2 linked regions of the Nodosilinea sp. E11 genome follow. The protein of the gene in region 1 interacts with the protein of each later gene in a pairwise test. Links are inferred from orthologs where the notes say so. Each region holds a gene or a part of one and is shown on either strand. Other genes may lie near its edges.

Evidence for each region. The genes of interacting proteins can lie anywhere in the genome.
Region 2: the proteins of dps (region 1) and clpS interact in binary tests that used the Escherichia coli proteins (3 or more experiments, as listed by UniProt). The link is inferred for Nodosilinea sp. E11 from one-to-one orthologs.

Annotation. Positions count from the first base shown.
Region 1 is NZ_CP136520.1:1,633,712-1,641,369, forward strand. The notes cover bases 2,771-5,478. They hold dps (DNA starvation/stationary phase protection protein Dps), read left to right. Parts: upstream 2,771-3,713; coding sequence 3,714-4,244; downstream 4,245-5,478. Other genes in these bases: RRF56_RS09620 (PCP reductase family protein), read left to right, coding at 3,054-3,224; RRF56_RS09630 (heme oxygenase (biliverdin-producing)), read right to left, coding at 4,729-5,445. Outside these bases: RRF56_RS09610 (hypothetical protein), read left to right, coding at 1-1,184; RNA polymerase sigma factor SigC, read right to left, coding at 1,441-2,703; RRF56_RS09635 (universal stress protein), read right to left, coding at 5,806-6,660; RRF56_RS09640 (thioesterase family protein), read left to right, coding at 6,883-7,314; RRF56_RS09645 (pentapeptide repeat-containing protein), read left to right, coding at 7,473-7,658.
Region 2 is NZ_CP136520.1:4,918,071-4,924,812, reverse strand. The notes cover bases 876-3,773. They hold clpS (ATP-dependent Clp protease adapter ClpS), read left to right. Parts: upstream 876-2,114; coding sequence 2,115-2,432; downstream 2,433-3,773. Other genes in these bases: RRF56_RS24040 (tRNA (guanine-N1)-methyltransferase), read left to right, coding at 2,766-3,773; RRF56_RS24045 (DUF2103 domain-containing protein), read left to right, coding at 2,470-2,769; hemB (porphobilinogen synthase), read left to right, coding at 876-1,807. Outside these bases: more of hemB, read left to right, coding at 827-875; more of RRF56_RS24040, read left to right, coding at 3,774-3,935; RRF56_RS24035 (serpin family protein), read left to right, coding at 3,989-5,269; RRF56_RS24030 (hypothetical protein), read right to left, coding at 5,400-6,722. UniProt on the Escherichia coli protein: Involved in the modulation of the specificity of the ClpAP-mediated ATP-dependent protein degradation.

The sequences.
Region 1 (7,658 bases):
CCTGGAATTATCAACCATCCAAAGATGGAACTTCACAAACCATTTTTCTTGGCTGGGGAAATGGGATACCCATCTCTTTATTATATAGCCAGAAATCCATAGTAAACGGTGTCCTATTTGGGAATGGTTCTAGTGAGCCTGTAGATGAAGCAAGTGAGTTAGGCTTAAAACTAAAGCAAAGCGTTGTTGCAGCACTTCAGCATCGAAATATTCCTAAAACGGAGATTCTAGAGGTGCCAATTTCATCTCTTTATAGTTCACTTGCTCCCTATAAAGGTGAGTGGCTTGAAATTTTGCCTGGACAACGGCCTATCTCCTTGCTAACTGTTAGAGTAAAAGCTTTTGACGAGACGGATGCGAAAACAGAACTCTTTCGCATTTCTTCGTTTATTTTGGACGTGCTTAGCATAGAAACAAATAACATGTTTTGGATTGACAGCCAAAAACAGGACAAAGTTTACGAATTAAAGTTAGGAACGGAAGAAGCAGTCTGCCCAGAAGTAAATACTTCTCCCAATGATGAAGAATGGATTGACACATATCCATCTCACAACGGATATATGCTTATTTCAAATCAGGCCATCCAATTCCTTGATCGGATTTTGTCAAAAGATGAGCTGAGTAGTACTGAAAGTTTATTTATCCGCTCTTGTCATCACTATCATATGGCAAGGATTCAAGATGCATTAATTTACAATCGCTTGTATTCTCCGAACAGTCAGCCCAACGATGAACCACTTGGAATTATTTTGGAAGAAGATCCCCGCTTCAAAGAAGCACCTATATTTGCTGGACGAGCTAATGAGATTGCTACAGTACTTTATATGTCTGCAATTGAAGTTGTTTCAATGATTGACGCTAATCCTTCCGAGAAGTGTACAAGTTGTGGTCAAGAACAATATAGAATTTCAGCACGTGTTGCAGAATACGTCAATAAATATGATGAGGGGGGGCATTTATCTAAAGTCTTCAAGTCCCTTTATAGCAAGAGATCAAAGTATCTTCATGCAGGGGCTTTACTGAGTGATCATGCATATGTTGGGACAACCATACCTAAATTGGATCCCTCGTCAGACTCTGGTATGTCCGAGATGATCTCTGTTCCTGTCATAAACCTACGAGAATGGACTGGTTATATGCTTCGTCAACAACTTAAATCTTTATTATTAGCTGGTGGGCTATGAGCGCTGACTCACCAAAAGCCCCAAGCGCTTTAATCTTGCACTACGATCGCACCATCCCCCCCGCCCAACCAAACCTGCGACGACTACGAACCCCTGCTCGCCAGCCGTCGCGACGATACCACCATCAAAATTCGCGTCAACGCCCACACCCCAACAGATCTCGCTTATAGCTCCCACGGCTGGCCACGGTAACACCCAAAAAAAGCCCCCTGCTTTTCTTAAAAACAAGGGGGCTTGAGGTAGCTATGCAGGATCTCTAGTTCAGCGCTTCGAGGTAGTCGCGGACGCGATTGCGGCGCTTGGGCTGACGCAGCTTTTGCAACGCCTTCGACTCGATCTGACGCACTCGCTCGCGGGAAAGCTCCAGAGCGCGGCCAATCTCAGCCAGGGAGTAGGGGGTGCCGTCGCCCAGGCCAAAGCGCATGTTGATCACATCTTGCTCACGGGTAGTGAGGTCGGCCATCAACTGTTGCAGATCGCGGCGCAGCGACTCGCGAATCAGCATGTCTTCGGGCGACATGCAGTCGGTTTCGAGCAGGTCGCCCAGCTCGGTGTCGCGGTCTTTGCCCACCTTAGTTTCGAGCGAGACGGCGCGGGGCACCCGCAGCAGCACTTCGCGCACCTGGGCGGCGGTCATGTCTAGCTCGCGGGCGATGTCTTCGACCGAAGGGGTACGGCCTTTCTCTTGAGAGAGCTTGCGCTGGGCCTTTTTGATTTTGTTGAGCTTTTCGGTGATGTGGACTGGCAGGCGAATGGTGCGGCTCTGGGTCGCGATCGCCCGCGTAATGCCCTGACGAATCCACCAGTAGGCATAGGTGCTAAAGCGATAGCCCTTGGTGGGGTCAAACTTTTCGACCGCCCGCTCTAGGCCCAGGGTGCCTTCTTGAATGAGGTCGAGCAGCTCCAGACCCCGGTTTTGATATTTCTTCGCCACCGACACCACCAGGCGCAGGTTGGCCTTAATCATGTGCTCTTTGGCGCGAATGCCCTCAGAGATGGCCTTTTCTAGCTCAGGCACAGTGAGGTTGCTGAGTGCAGCCCAGGCGCGCTTGCCTTCGGCCAGGGAGGGCTTGAGTTCGGTGATGGGCACCTCAGCAGCGGCGGCCCAGCGCTCTAGAGACGGGCGATAGCCCAACTGCGACGAAAGGCGATCGCGGGTTTGCAGCAGCTTGCTGTAAACGGCTAAAATGCCACCCTTGGCCTCGGCAGCGGTGTTTAAGTCTTCGAGCAGCTGCATATAGCCCTGCACGCACTGGGCCTCAGCGACCTCTTCGTGGCGCTCTAGCAGGCGTACTCGGCCAATTTCTTGCAGGTAGAGGCGCACTAGATCAGTGGTGCGACGCCCCTTCAGCACGGCCGCTGTGTCGGCCTCAAAGTCGCTGTCATTAGCATCGGCGGCAGCGAAATCATGGAGCTTGAGGGAGCTGCCGTCCTCATCATCGCCTAAGCTAGGCAGGCCAAACTCCTGATCAGCCAGGGGGGAGGCTTTATCTCTGCTGTAGTGGGGTGTTGCTACCATGACGCTCTCTAGTAACTTGTACCAAACATGTACCGATAGGCCATTTGCCAACCTGAGCTCAGTATTCCCAAACTGTCAGGACTTTGGAACAGCGGCTGGAGTTCCAGGGGAAAGCAGGATGGAGATCGGGGGGGTAGGTACTCTCCCCGAGGGCCAAAACTCACCGGGGTGAATTGAGGACCTAACCATGCCGCAGGCTGAGGCCAGCAAAGACGTATCGTCCCCGTAATCTACGACGCCAGCAGGGATAATTCCTGACGGAACGTTACACCTTGGCAAAATCCTCACATTGAACCCGAACTGGCCTATAGGATGTGAGCATTCGTTGCGATTGAGAGCAGGCTTCGCTCATGGTTGATGGTCTTTCCTGGGCAGCAGAGGCCCAGGCCAAACTCAAAAACATTCCATTTTTTGTTCGTGCCCAGGCCCGAAAGCGCATTGAAGATGTAGCCCGAGACCTAGGGGTCGAAGAGGTGACTGCGGAACTGGTCGAGCAGGTGCGCCTAGAGCTAGGCCAGTAAATAGGCCCGCAGGTTATCGCTTAACCTCGTCTCTGCCTGGCGAACATCGCCTCTACCGGTAGAGATAGGTTCTCTATGGGAGGTAGCGCTAAGGTTATAAACGAGTTCACACGCTGGTTACGTGACCCAGGGCCCGTATCTAATCGGCGATCTCGCCCAAGCTTACTGGGCACCCTCCGCCCTAACAATGTGGCCTTTGCCTCTGTAATTGACTCAGGGTCGAAGGGCACTGAATTAAGGCTGGTGGGCAGTGCCCTACGGCGGGCCAAGGCTTTCGGCAATCTGCGAGAGCTTATTTCAGTGCCATCCGACTCAGGATCGCTTGATTCTGAAACAACTTTAAGGTGTCGGGTTGCAAGTCGTACTCATAACGAGTATGATTTAGAGGTGCCCAAGGCGAGGATGGTACGATTTCAGCATCAAGCCCTCGGGCGCGTCAGTAGGTTTGTTGGTTACACAATTCGATTGTCAGGTAAAAAGAGAGGCCCTATGGTTGCAACTCCTGTAAAAACTCAAGCCAAACGTCGGTTTTACCCAACCCGCATTGATATGGCGGCCAATGTGCGATCGCAGGTCTGTGAGGTCTTAAACCAGACCCTAGCCGCTACCCTCGACCTCAAAACCCAGACCAAGCAGGCCCACTGGAATGTCAAGGGCATGGATTTCTTTCAGCTCCACGAGCTGTTTGACGAACTAGCAGGCGAGCTAGAAGGCTATGTCGATATGGTGGCTGAGCGCGTCACCGCCCTGGGGGGCACCGCCATGGGCACCGCCCGCATCGCCGCCAGCGAGTCGATCTTGCCCGAGTATCCCTTCGACGCCATTGACGGGGCCGAGCATGTAACAGCTCTGGCGGAGCGGTTTGCCGCCTACGGCAAGCATGTGCGCGAAGCGATCGCCACTACCGATGACCTGGGCGATGCTGACACCGCCGATCTCTACACCGAGATCTCTCGCACCATCGACATGCGTCTGTGGTTCCTTGAGGCCCACTTGGTAAAGAAGTCTGAGCTTGACTAGCCTAGATTCTTCGCGATCGGAGCAAGACGGGCCAGCAGCCTATCCCCTAAGCGGGTGTCCACTCAGGTTCTGAGGATGTCTAATACCGATCCGAATTCCATACCCCCGATACCCAACCGGTTGACCGGTTAGGCATCGGGGGTAGCCAAGGAGGCTTTGAGATGAGGACACTCCTGTGAGATAGCCGTTCCGGCTGTCCACTTCCGGCGACCAAGGCATCACAGCACCACCTGGCTCTCGGCGGCAGAGGGCGCTGCGATCGCAGCTCACGTCAAGCCCACCTGCACCAAACCATTTCTTAGCTGGCCGTCGGCAGCAGTCAGGTACAGCCCCAGGCTAATACCTAAAAATCGAGGGAAGCGATACTATATCGCTTCCCTCGACTAAAGCATGGTCTATCTGGAATAGCACTGAATTAAGGCTGGTGGGCAGTGCCCACCCTACGGTAGATCCAATCGGTCTACCTGTGTGACCAAGCCAGATGCTACTCGGCAGTAGCTAGCTCGGTGCTGCCCCGGCGACGGCGGCTGGTGAGGGTATTGAACAGCATCTGGCCGATCGCCTTCACCAGGTTGCCTTCTAGCTCCTTAAACATCTCCATGTTCAAGCCAAAGGCGTCGTTAGCCTCTTCTACAATGCTGGCCACCATAGCCTCATCCACCGGAGCGGCATCCATCGACTCGCGGTACTTAACCTTAAAGGCCTTCTCGTCAGAGATTTCGGGGAACTCGTAGAAGGCAGTGCCCTCGCCCTCAGAGAGATTCATCGCCCGCTGGGCAATGCCCTTGAGAATTTGACCACCGGACAGGTCGCCAATATAGCGAGTGTAGGAATGGCTGACCAACAGCTCAGGCTGGGTATTGGCCACCTCGCGAATGCGATCGACGTAGCGCTGCCCACCGGGAGTCATAGAGATTTCGCTAGCCCAGTTAGGACCGTAGTAGTAGGCTAGATCAGCCTCTAGCGATGCCTTGCGGTGCAGCTCTGGGAAGTAAACCTTAGAGACCACCGGATGCTCTTTGTGGCGCTCTAGCTCTTCTTCCATGGCTGCATAGGCGTAGTAGAAGTTGGCCACTAGCTTGCGGTAAGAGTTCTTCTCGACCACGCCGCGCAAAAAGCAGCGCACAAAGCCCATGTTTTCGGCCATGGTATGGGCTTTTTTGGTGCCTTCACGCAGCTCGGTGGATAGGTTACTGCTCATGCTGACTGTCTCGCTCTAGGGTTGATGTAAAAGGTGAGGTTTAAACGAAGGCTTGGTTTAGACAATGCCTGCTCAGGCAATATTAGCCCCCTACAAGTAAGGGCTTAACATGCCATTACACGAGCTACATTTGTTTAACTTAGACCGATTTGATGACCGTTTTCATTACGAATTTTTACAAGCATTTACTCAAGGCCATACTGTTTTCAGGATAAGCCGTAGACCCTTGTCTTAACCGGTCTCTGGGGCTACAAAACGTTACGGAATACCGCGCCGGTTGGGTCGGAGATTTGCAGCCCCCAGTTTAGGGGTAGCTGTGCAGGCCGACCCCACCGACAACTGCCGAAAGGTAACTAGCCCTTAGGCCGCCATCCGAGTCAGCAGCACCGGGCAGGTGGCATATACCCGCACGAAGTCGGTCAACGACTCACCGAGTACCTTATCTAGGTCGGGTAGGCCCTTGGCGATGCTGGGGCGGCGATCGGGTGAACCTAGAATGATCAGGTCCATATTGCGGTCTTCTGCCAGTTCACAGATGCGGCGACCGGGCTTGCCCTCGGGGGCAGCCAGTTTGTAGTCAATGCCGTACTTCTTCGCCTCGGCGGCGGCAGCCATCAAAATCGGGTCTTGGTTGGGGTCGGCACTGGCCACGTCAAAGGGCTTGCTCTTGAGGCTAGAAACCGTGTGCACCAGCGTTAGCTCGCCGCCTTTGATATCGCGCAGCAGAGAAATGGCAATATTCAACCCTTCCTTGGCCGAGTCAGACTTGTCCATCGCCACCATCACCCGCTTGATGGGGCGAATGCTGTAGAGGTCGTCTTTGACCAGCAGCATGGGCCGCGACGACAGTTGAAACACGTATTGGCTGACAGAGTTTTCGAGAATAGCCTTGAGCCCCTGCAAGCCCCGCGACCCCATGACAATTAGATCGGCGTCGACTTCTTCGGCCACCTGAATCACAACGTCTTTAGGGTCACCCTCCCGCAGTACGGCATTGACCCGGCTGGGGTCAAGGTTGAGCTGGGTAATAGCAGTGGCCAGGGTGCGGCCCCCCGCTTCCCAACGCTCTGCCATGGTTTCGGCAGACACTTGAGAGGGCACCACATGCAGCACCGTGATCGAGGCTCGCTGCACCAGGGGAATATCCATTAGCGCCTTCATCATGGCTTCGGTGTTGCCGGTGCCAGAATCGGCTAAAAGAATTTTTTCGATCATGGTTTCCTCGTATTGTTGCGCTCTATGGTGAGAGTGACTCTAATGGATTAGCGGGATATAAAACTGAAAAGTAACGTGATCTCAACCATCATAGGCACTGGGTTTGAGCCTATTTTGGCCGGATTAATAATTTGTAGTAGAGTCGCCCATCGACCAACCCCGCCCAATACTATGGCCGCCATAGATGGGTTGCCAATTCAATTGTTATAGATTGAGAAAACCTTGGTAGAACAGTTTCGTTGGTTTGACTACCCAGTCACAGTGCAGCCCCACCACACCGACTACGCGGGCATTGTCTGGCACGGCACCTACATCGCCTGGATGGAGGAAGCCCGAGTGACCTACTTGAATGCCTGTGGATTATCTTTTGCCGATTGGGTCAAGGCGGGGGTAGACCTGCCCGTGGTCGATCTGGTGCTAAAGTATCGGCGATCGCTCACCCTGGGCGATACGGCCTTAGTCAAGGCTCGCCTGACTCCAACTAAGGGCGTGCGCGTGGTGTGGCATTACGACATTCAAAACGCCGCCACGGGTGAGACCTGCATTGAGGGCACCGTCACCCTGGCGATGGTTGATTTCAGCACCCGCCGAGTGCTGCGTCGCCTGCCCGCCCCGTTACAGGCTGTCCTCGACCAGATGCCGCTGATGAGATGACCTAGCCAGGAAACTTCTCTGGAGGCTGACCCCCAAAACTTTGTAGGATGAGCAAAGCGAAGCGTGCCCATCATGGCTACTCAGCATGATTAGGATGGGCACAGGCGATCGCTTTTGCCCATCCCCCTTTGCCCATCCAAACAGTGTCTCAACCAGCCATGTTGCTCTCTCTCCCTAGATTCTTTGCCGTTGCGTTGTCTCTGCTAGTGATACTGGTGGGCGGGCTCAGTATTGCCCCTGCGGCCTACGCCCAAGACAACACCGTAGACTACACCCTCACCGATCTGAGCTTCCGCGACTTTTCGGGTAAGCAGCTCTCAGGCACCTCCTTCGCGGCGGCAGAG
Region 2 (6,742 bases), 3.3 Mb from region 1 along the record:
CAGATGTACTGGTCTAGCCAACATCCTGAATGGAGCATTAGCCGAAACACTCTGAGTAGGTAGCCTTACTCATCAATCTTAGAATAGATCGATGGATATATAACGAAATGTTTGGACAAGCTAAAACTAAGCTTAAAAGAACTCCCCACTCGACCGGGATGTGTACACCCCAGCACTCTGCCCCATCATAGATCACTGCGGGACATAGTTCGTGGGTTGTGCTACCAGAATTCGATCTAGAGCAAAGCCGAGGCAGGGTGGGCGAGGAAAATAAAAATGGGTCGCCTGGGATTCGAACCCAGGACCAATCGGTTAAAAGCCGAGTGCTCTACCGCTGAGCTAGCGACCCCCGTGAGGGGAAGTGGTGTTTGGTTATGAACCAGACACGGCTTATAAACATAGCACACCACCCTGGCCATTTTGCAACCCCAGGCGAAAAAACTTTTTTAGATTGTTCTGAATGCTAGGAAAAGTCAGGCTTTACAGACCTAGTACTGACTGACTGTCGGAACTCGGGCAACCCTGGCTGGGGTGTCAGGTGCTGGGTGTCAGGTTTTAGGAATGGTTGACCGACTTAGGAGACTTCCAGAAAAGCAGATCCCCGCTTTGCTCGGCGACTGTAGCTGGGCACTGCCCACAACGAGGAGAAAGTTTTCCAGCAGGTGCCTTGTGCCGCAGAGTACTACTGCCACCCCAGACCTCTAAGCCCTGAGGCATTTGGAGCCATCGACTTGGTTACGGAACGTAACTAAGCGCTTGTTTTCGTTCCAAAATGAAGCTTTAGTTTAATGAAGCTTCATGCTTAGACACTCTCCCACCCCACGCTATGTTCCCCACCCATCGCCCTCGCCGTCTGCGCCAGCACCCGCAACTTCGCCGCATGGTGCAAGAGACCCTGGTGACCCAGGCCGATTTGATCTATCCCCTGTTTGCCGTGCCCGGTAGCCAGGTGGCGAAGGAGGTTTCGTCGATGCCGGGGGTGTATCAACTTTCGGTGGATAAAATTGTTGAGGAAGCTAAGGAAGTCTACGACCTGGGCATTCCAGCGATCATTCTGTTTGGCATTCCAGCGGACAAAGATACCGATGCTACCGGGGCCTGGCACGACTGCGGCATTGTGCAGCAGGCCACCACAGCGGTCAAAGAGGCGGTGCCCGACCTGCTGGTGATTGTGGATACCTGTCTGTGCGAGTACACCTCCCACGGCCACTGCGGCTACTTAGAAACTGGCGATTTAACTGGGCGGGTGCTCAACGATCCCACCCTAGAACTGCTGAAGAAAACCGCTGTCGCCCAGGTCAAGGCCGGAGCTGACATTATTGCCCCTTCGGGCATGATGGATGGGTTTGTGCAGGCGATTCGCGCTGGGCTAGATGAGCACGGCTTTGAAGACACCCCGATTCTCTCCTACGCGGCTAAGTATGCCTCGGCCTACTACGGGCCGTTTCGGGATGCGGCGGAAAGCGCGCCTCAGTTTGGCGATCGCCGCACCTACCAGATGGACCCAGCTAACGGCACCGAAGCGCTCAAGGAGATCGAGCTAGACATTGCCGAAGGGGCCGACATGCTGATGGTGAAGCCCGCCCTGGCCTACATGGATATTATCTGGCGGGTGAAGCAGGCCACTAACCTGCCCGTGGCGGCCTACAACGTGTCGGGCGAGTACTCGATGGTCAAAGCCGCCGCCCTCAACGGCTGGGTCGATGAGCAAAAACTGGTGATGGAAACCATGACTAGCTTTAAGCGCTCCGGGGCCGATATGATTTTGACCTACCACGCCAAAGACGTAGCCCGCTGGATTGGTTAGCGTCTCTGGCTCGTAGCTCGTAGGATGGGCCAAGGGCAAAGCCCGTGCCCATCTCCCTAGTCATGGCACGGGGCATCTTTAGCTTGGCGGCGGTCTATTAGGGTCTAAGGTGGCCACCCCTGTCTGATACCTGAAACCTAGTACTTAAACCCACAACCTGCCCCGTTCTGCCCCAGCTCTGCTATGTCTCTAGGGGCAGAATTCGATACACTGAGACTCAGAATCGATCAGCCCCGTTTCAAGCGGCTCTGTTACAAAAATATTTACAGAGCAGCATTTCAAGAAATCAGCCAGGAAATCAGCTCCCATGACTTCGGTTTTGCCTCAAGCGGCTTCCTCAGCACCCACCATAGCGCCTGAAAAAACCCGCCAAACCACCCGCGAGCCGTATCCCAACTACAAGATTATCGTCCTCAACGACGATTTCAATACCTTTCAGCACGTGGCGGAATGTCTGATGAAATACATTCCAGGGCTGAGCGGCGATCGCGCCTGGGAGTTAACTAACCAGGTGCACCACGATGGTCAGGCGGTGGTCTGGACCGGGCCTCTGGAGCAGGCAGAGCTATATCACACCCAGCTCACGCGGGCTGGCTTGACGATGGCCCCCCTTGAGAAAGCATAATTAATCTATATTTCTTAAAAATTTCTTAAACAACCCCATGACACAAGCCTCGGACGGTCGCCTTGTCTGGAACCACTCCACCCACTTGCCCGGGCTGATTCCCATCCTTGAACGTCTTTTAGAACAACCCGGTATTGGCACCGTGACTCCTGGGGTAATTGCAAACGTTAGAGCCCACTCTCCCGAGTTGCGGGTGAAGGTATCGGTACCCATTCGCGGCGGGTTTAAGCTGATTGCCCGCAAAGGCAAAACCGTGCAAGAGGTATTTGTGCTCACCGAGCTAGACAAGCCGGTGCTAGAAAATGCGATCGCCCTAGCGATCGAGGCCGCCCGGTGACCCCAGGGTCGCCCTCTCCCGCTCAGGTAGATCAGCCCGAGTTGGCGTTGCACCGCGAAGGACAGGCAACCTTTGCTCTGGGGTCAGCCTTTTACCGACCCAAAAGTGCGATCGCGCGCGACCTGGCTGTGCTGGCGGCAGCGGTCTACCGCCAGCGCCACGGTCATCTGCGGGTGCTCGATGCCATGACGGGTTGTGGTGTGCGCCCCCTGCGCTACGTGTTAGAGGCCCAAGCCGACTGGGTCTGGGCCAACGAAGGGAACCCTGACCTGGCCCCGGTGCTGAGCCAAAATCTGGCGCGCTTGCCCGCCCAGACCTACGGCCTTACCCACCAGGATGCCAATCAGGTTTTTTTTACCTGCTATCAACAGCGCGACTTTTACGACATAGTCGATATCGACAACTTTGGCAGCCCCGCCCCCTACGTCAGCAACGGGCTATGGGCCACCAAGCTGGGGGGGATGCTCTACCTCACCAGCACCGATGGCCGCACCACCAGCGGCCACGACCCAGAGCGCAGTTTAAAGGTCTATGGGGCCTGGGCGCGATCGCACCCCGCTGTCCATGAGCAGGGTCTGCGGCTGATGATTGGCCACGCGGCCCAAACGGCGGCAGCACGGGGGCTGGGCATTGAGCCGGTGTTCTCGTTGTTTACGGGCCAGGTGCACCGGGTCATGGTGCGGCTCGTGAGCAAACCGACGCTGACGGCGGCGACCTACGGCTTTGTGGCCTACTGTCACCACTGTGGCCACTTTCAACCAGTCGGCTGGCGGCACCTGGGCCGGGTGAGCTGTCTTTGCCCATCGGGCGAACCTCCAGCGGCTCCGGTAGTGAGTGGGCCAATGTGGCTGGGGCCGCTGCACGACGGAGCCACCCTGGCGGCGATGCAAACGCTGGCTGAGAGCTGGGGTTGGCCAAAGCCTGCCCAACTGCTGACGACTATGGCCCAAGAAAACGACCTGCCGCCCTACTACTATCCCCTCGGTGAGATTGGCCGCCGAGGCCAGATCGATATTCCCAATCGCGACTGGCTGATTGCGGCACTCCAGGCCCAGGGCTACCGGGCGGCAATACCGTCGATGGATTGGCAGGGGGTGAAGACCGATGCGACCTTGACAGCCTGTGTGGCGATCGCCCAGCAGTTTCCATTCTTGCAACCAGACTGAGCCTGCGGGGCTGTCGTGGCAAGGTGAGAACAGCGTTAATCAATTCCCTTGCAATGAACCATCCATGGATAGGCTGGGCGGCCCTTGCGGGCGGTTTGGCGGCCCTGACCTTGGGCTGTGCCCAGATCCAGGCGCAGACTCGAACCTCGGCCTCCAGCCCCTACGAGAATCAGGCCGAGTCCTTTGACCGTTTAGCCCAGGCCCCCACCGTGACGAGAGAACTGACCCAGGCCCAGATTGAGTTTGGCTTTGCCCTGTTTGAGCAGCTGCGCCAAGCAACCCCCCAGGAGAATGTGCTGGTGTCGCCCACCAGCGTTGCCCTGGCGCTGGCCATGGCCTACAACGGCGCGGGCGGCGAAACCCAGCAGGCGATCGCCGATGCCCTTAGCCTCCAAGGCCTCGACCTTGACGCGATCAACGCGGGCAATCAGGCACTGACCCAGTACTTGACCCAGCTAGACCCCGAGGTGGCCCTGGAAATCGCCAATTCTCTTTGGGTCAATGAGACGCTGCCGGTGCGGGCCGACTACATCGATCGCATGCAGACCACCTACGCCGCCGAGGTCGCCGCCCTAGACTTTGGCCAGCCCAGCGCCGTCGATCGCATCAATGACTGGGTCAAAACCCACACCCGCGATCGCATTCCTACCATTGTTGAGCAGTTGCCCGCCGATCAACTGCTGGTGCTGGTCAATGCCGTCTACTTTAAGGGCGCGTGGAGTGAAGCCTTTGAGCCGGCCCAGACTCGCGATCGCCCCTTTACCCTGGCCAGCGGCGAAACCATCGAGCATCCTCTGATGGCCCAGACCGGCGAATATCAGTACCTAGAAACCGACCAGTTTCAGGCGGTGAGCCTGCCCTACGGCAATGGCTCCCTCAGCTTTGAGGTGATCTTGCCCGCCCCCGGCCTTGATCTGGCAGAGTTTTCTAGCTTGCTCACCGCAGAGAACTGGGAGAACTGGATGGGACAACTGCGATCGCGCCCTGGCCGGGTCCAGATCCCTCGGTTCCAGTTTGAGTACGAAGCCAACCTGATCCCCGCCCTTGGGGCGCTTGGCATGGGGGTGGCCTTTGAGGCGGGTAAAGCCGACTTTTCGGGCCTGACTGACCTCGATGCCTTTATCAACCAGGTGCGCCACAAAACCTTTATTGAGGTCAATGAAGCGGGAACCGAAGCCGCCGCCAGTACCGCCATTGGCATCATGCCCACCTCGATGCCGATGCCACCGGAGGATCCGTTTGAGTTAGTGGTTGACCGGCCCTTTGTAGCCGCAATTCGCGATCGCAGCACTGGCACGTTGCTGTTCGTTGGGGCGATCGTCGATCCCCGCTAGTGAAACCAAATCCTATCTGTATACCCCCAACTTGTAGGGGCATTGCACTGCAATGCCCCTACGAGGTACCAGTTTTGAACCGGGGTTTGACAAGTCGGATTCGGTATGACAACAATCCCCATCCACCCATCTACCCGCCCCCTCCCTTGCCGCCGCGCTGCTCTAGTAACCGCTGCCACTCGGCGTCAATCTTGTCTTTCTGCGCCACTTCTTGCTCGGTTAAGTCAGTTTCGGTGGTGTAGGCCAGGTTGTCGGTGCCTAGCACCGTTTGGGTGGTGAGGGTCTGGGCAAAGGCTAGCTTTTCGCGCTGGTCAGCGGTGAGTTGATTCAGTTCCTCAGCCCGCTGTTCGCGTTCGGCGTTGCGGGTAGCGATGCGGCTATTTTGCTGCTGCACCCAGAAGTAGCGCACTAGGGGCACGGCCAAAAAGGCGGCTCCATAGCCCAACAGTACCCAATACAACGAGTTAGCTAGGGCGACAATGCCGCCTAACTCTGCCACTAAGGCAGCCTGGTCTCGCAGCATGCTGCCCAGGGCGAGAGCACCAATCAGGTTGGCTCCACCCAGGCCAATGGCCCCCATGATTTGCCCAGAACTGGCCTGGCTAAATTTGCGGGGTAGCTCCTGTAAAAAGCGAGGCGGGGTAAGCTGGCGCTGCGTTTTAGCGGTCACCTGTAGCTCAGGAAACTGGTACACAATCCCCCCTTGAGGGCTGACCTGGGGCAACCCGTTGAAGCGGCTCAGCACTGGCACCATAAAGTCTTCGAGGTCTTTGTCCCAGCCTTTGCCCAAGTCGCCCAGGAAGGGGGTAATTTGCTCAGCTACTACCACACCCTCGTTGGACTGAATCACCTGGGCAATAGTTTGCCAGCGGCGATCGTCTAGATCGGCGTTGGGATTGCCATCGCCAAACAAGAACGAGAACACCGCCTCTAAAAAGTTCATCTCGGCTGGAGTGCGGTTCTGAGGCAGAGGGTGCCGCCGCCCCGGTGGCCGAAACATGCGGAAGGGGCTAGGGCCGATCCACAGGCGGGGCATGAAGATCATGCCGCCACCACCACTCCGGCGACGATTGTCGCCCTGCTGGCCGGCGCTGCTAGCCGCGATCGCCAGTAGCGTAATGGCCACCACAATCAGCACCAGCGACAAAATCAGCAGAACGCCGAAGGAAATCCGGATCAGATAAAACAAGACCCGCCACACTTTTTCCCAAGTGGCCTGCCATCGCAGTCGCCAAGACTTGCTCCACAGGATCGCCTGAAGATTTTTCGGGAAAACGTAGGCGATCTCGCCCGATTCTGCCACTTGCAAGTGGGCCTGGGTCTCCGTGGCAAGGGCCAATATGCCTTGCTGAGCTTCCAATAGAGGCAGGCCTGCTTCGGCGGCCACGTCACCCACCGTTACTCGGTAGCCCAGGCGCTCTACCGCCTGGGTAATTGTCTTTGTTTGCGCCATAAAAGAAGTGAACCCCTGGG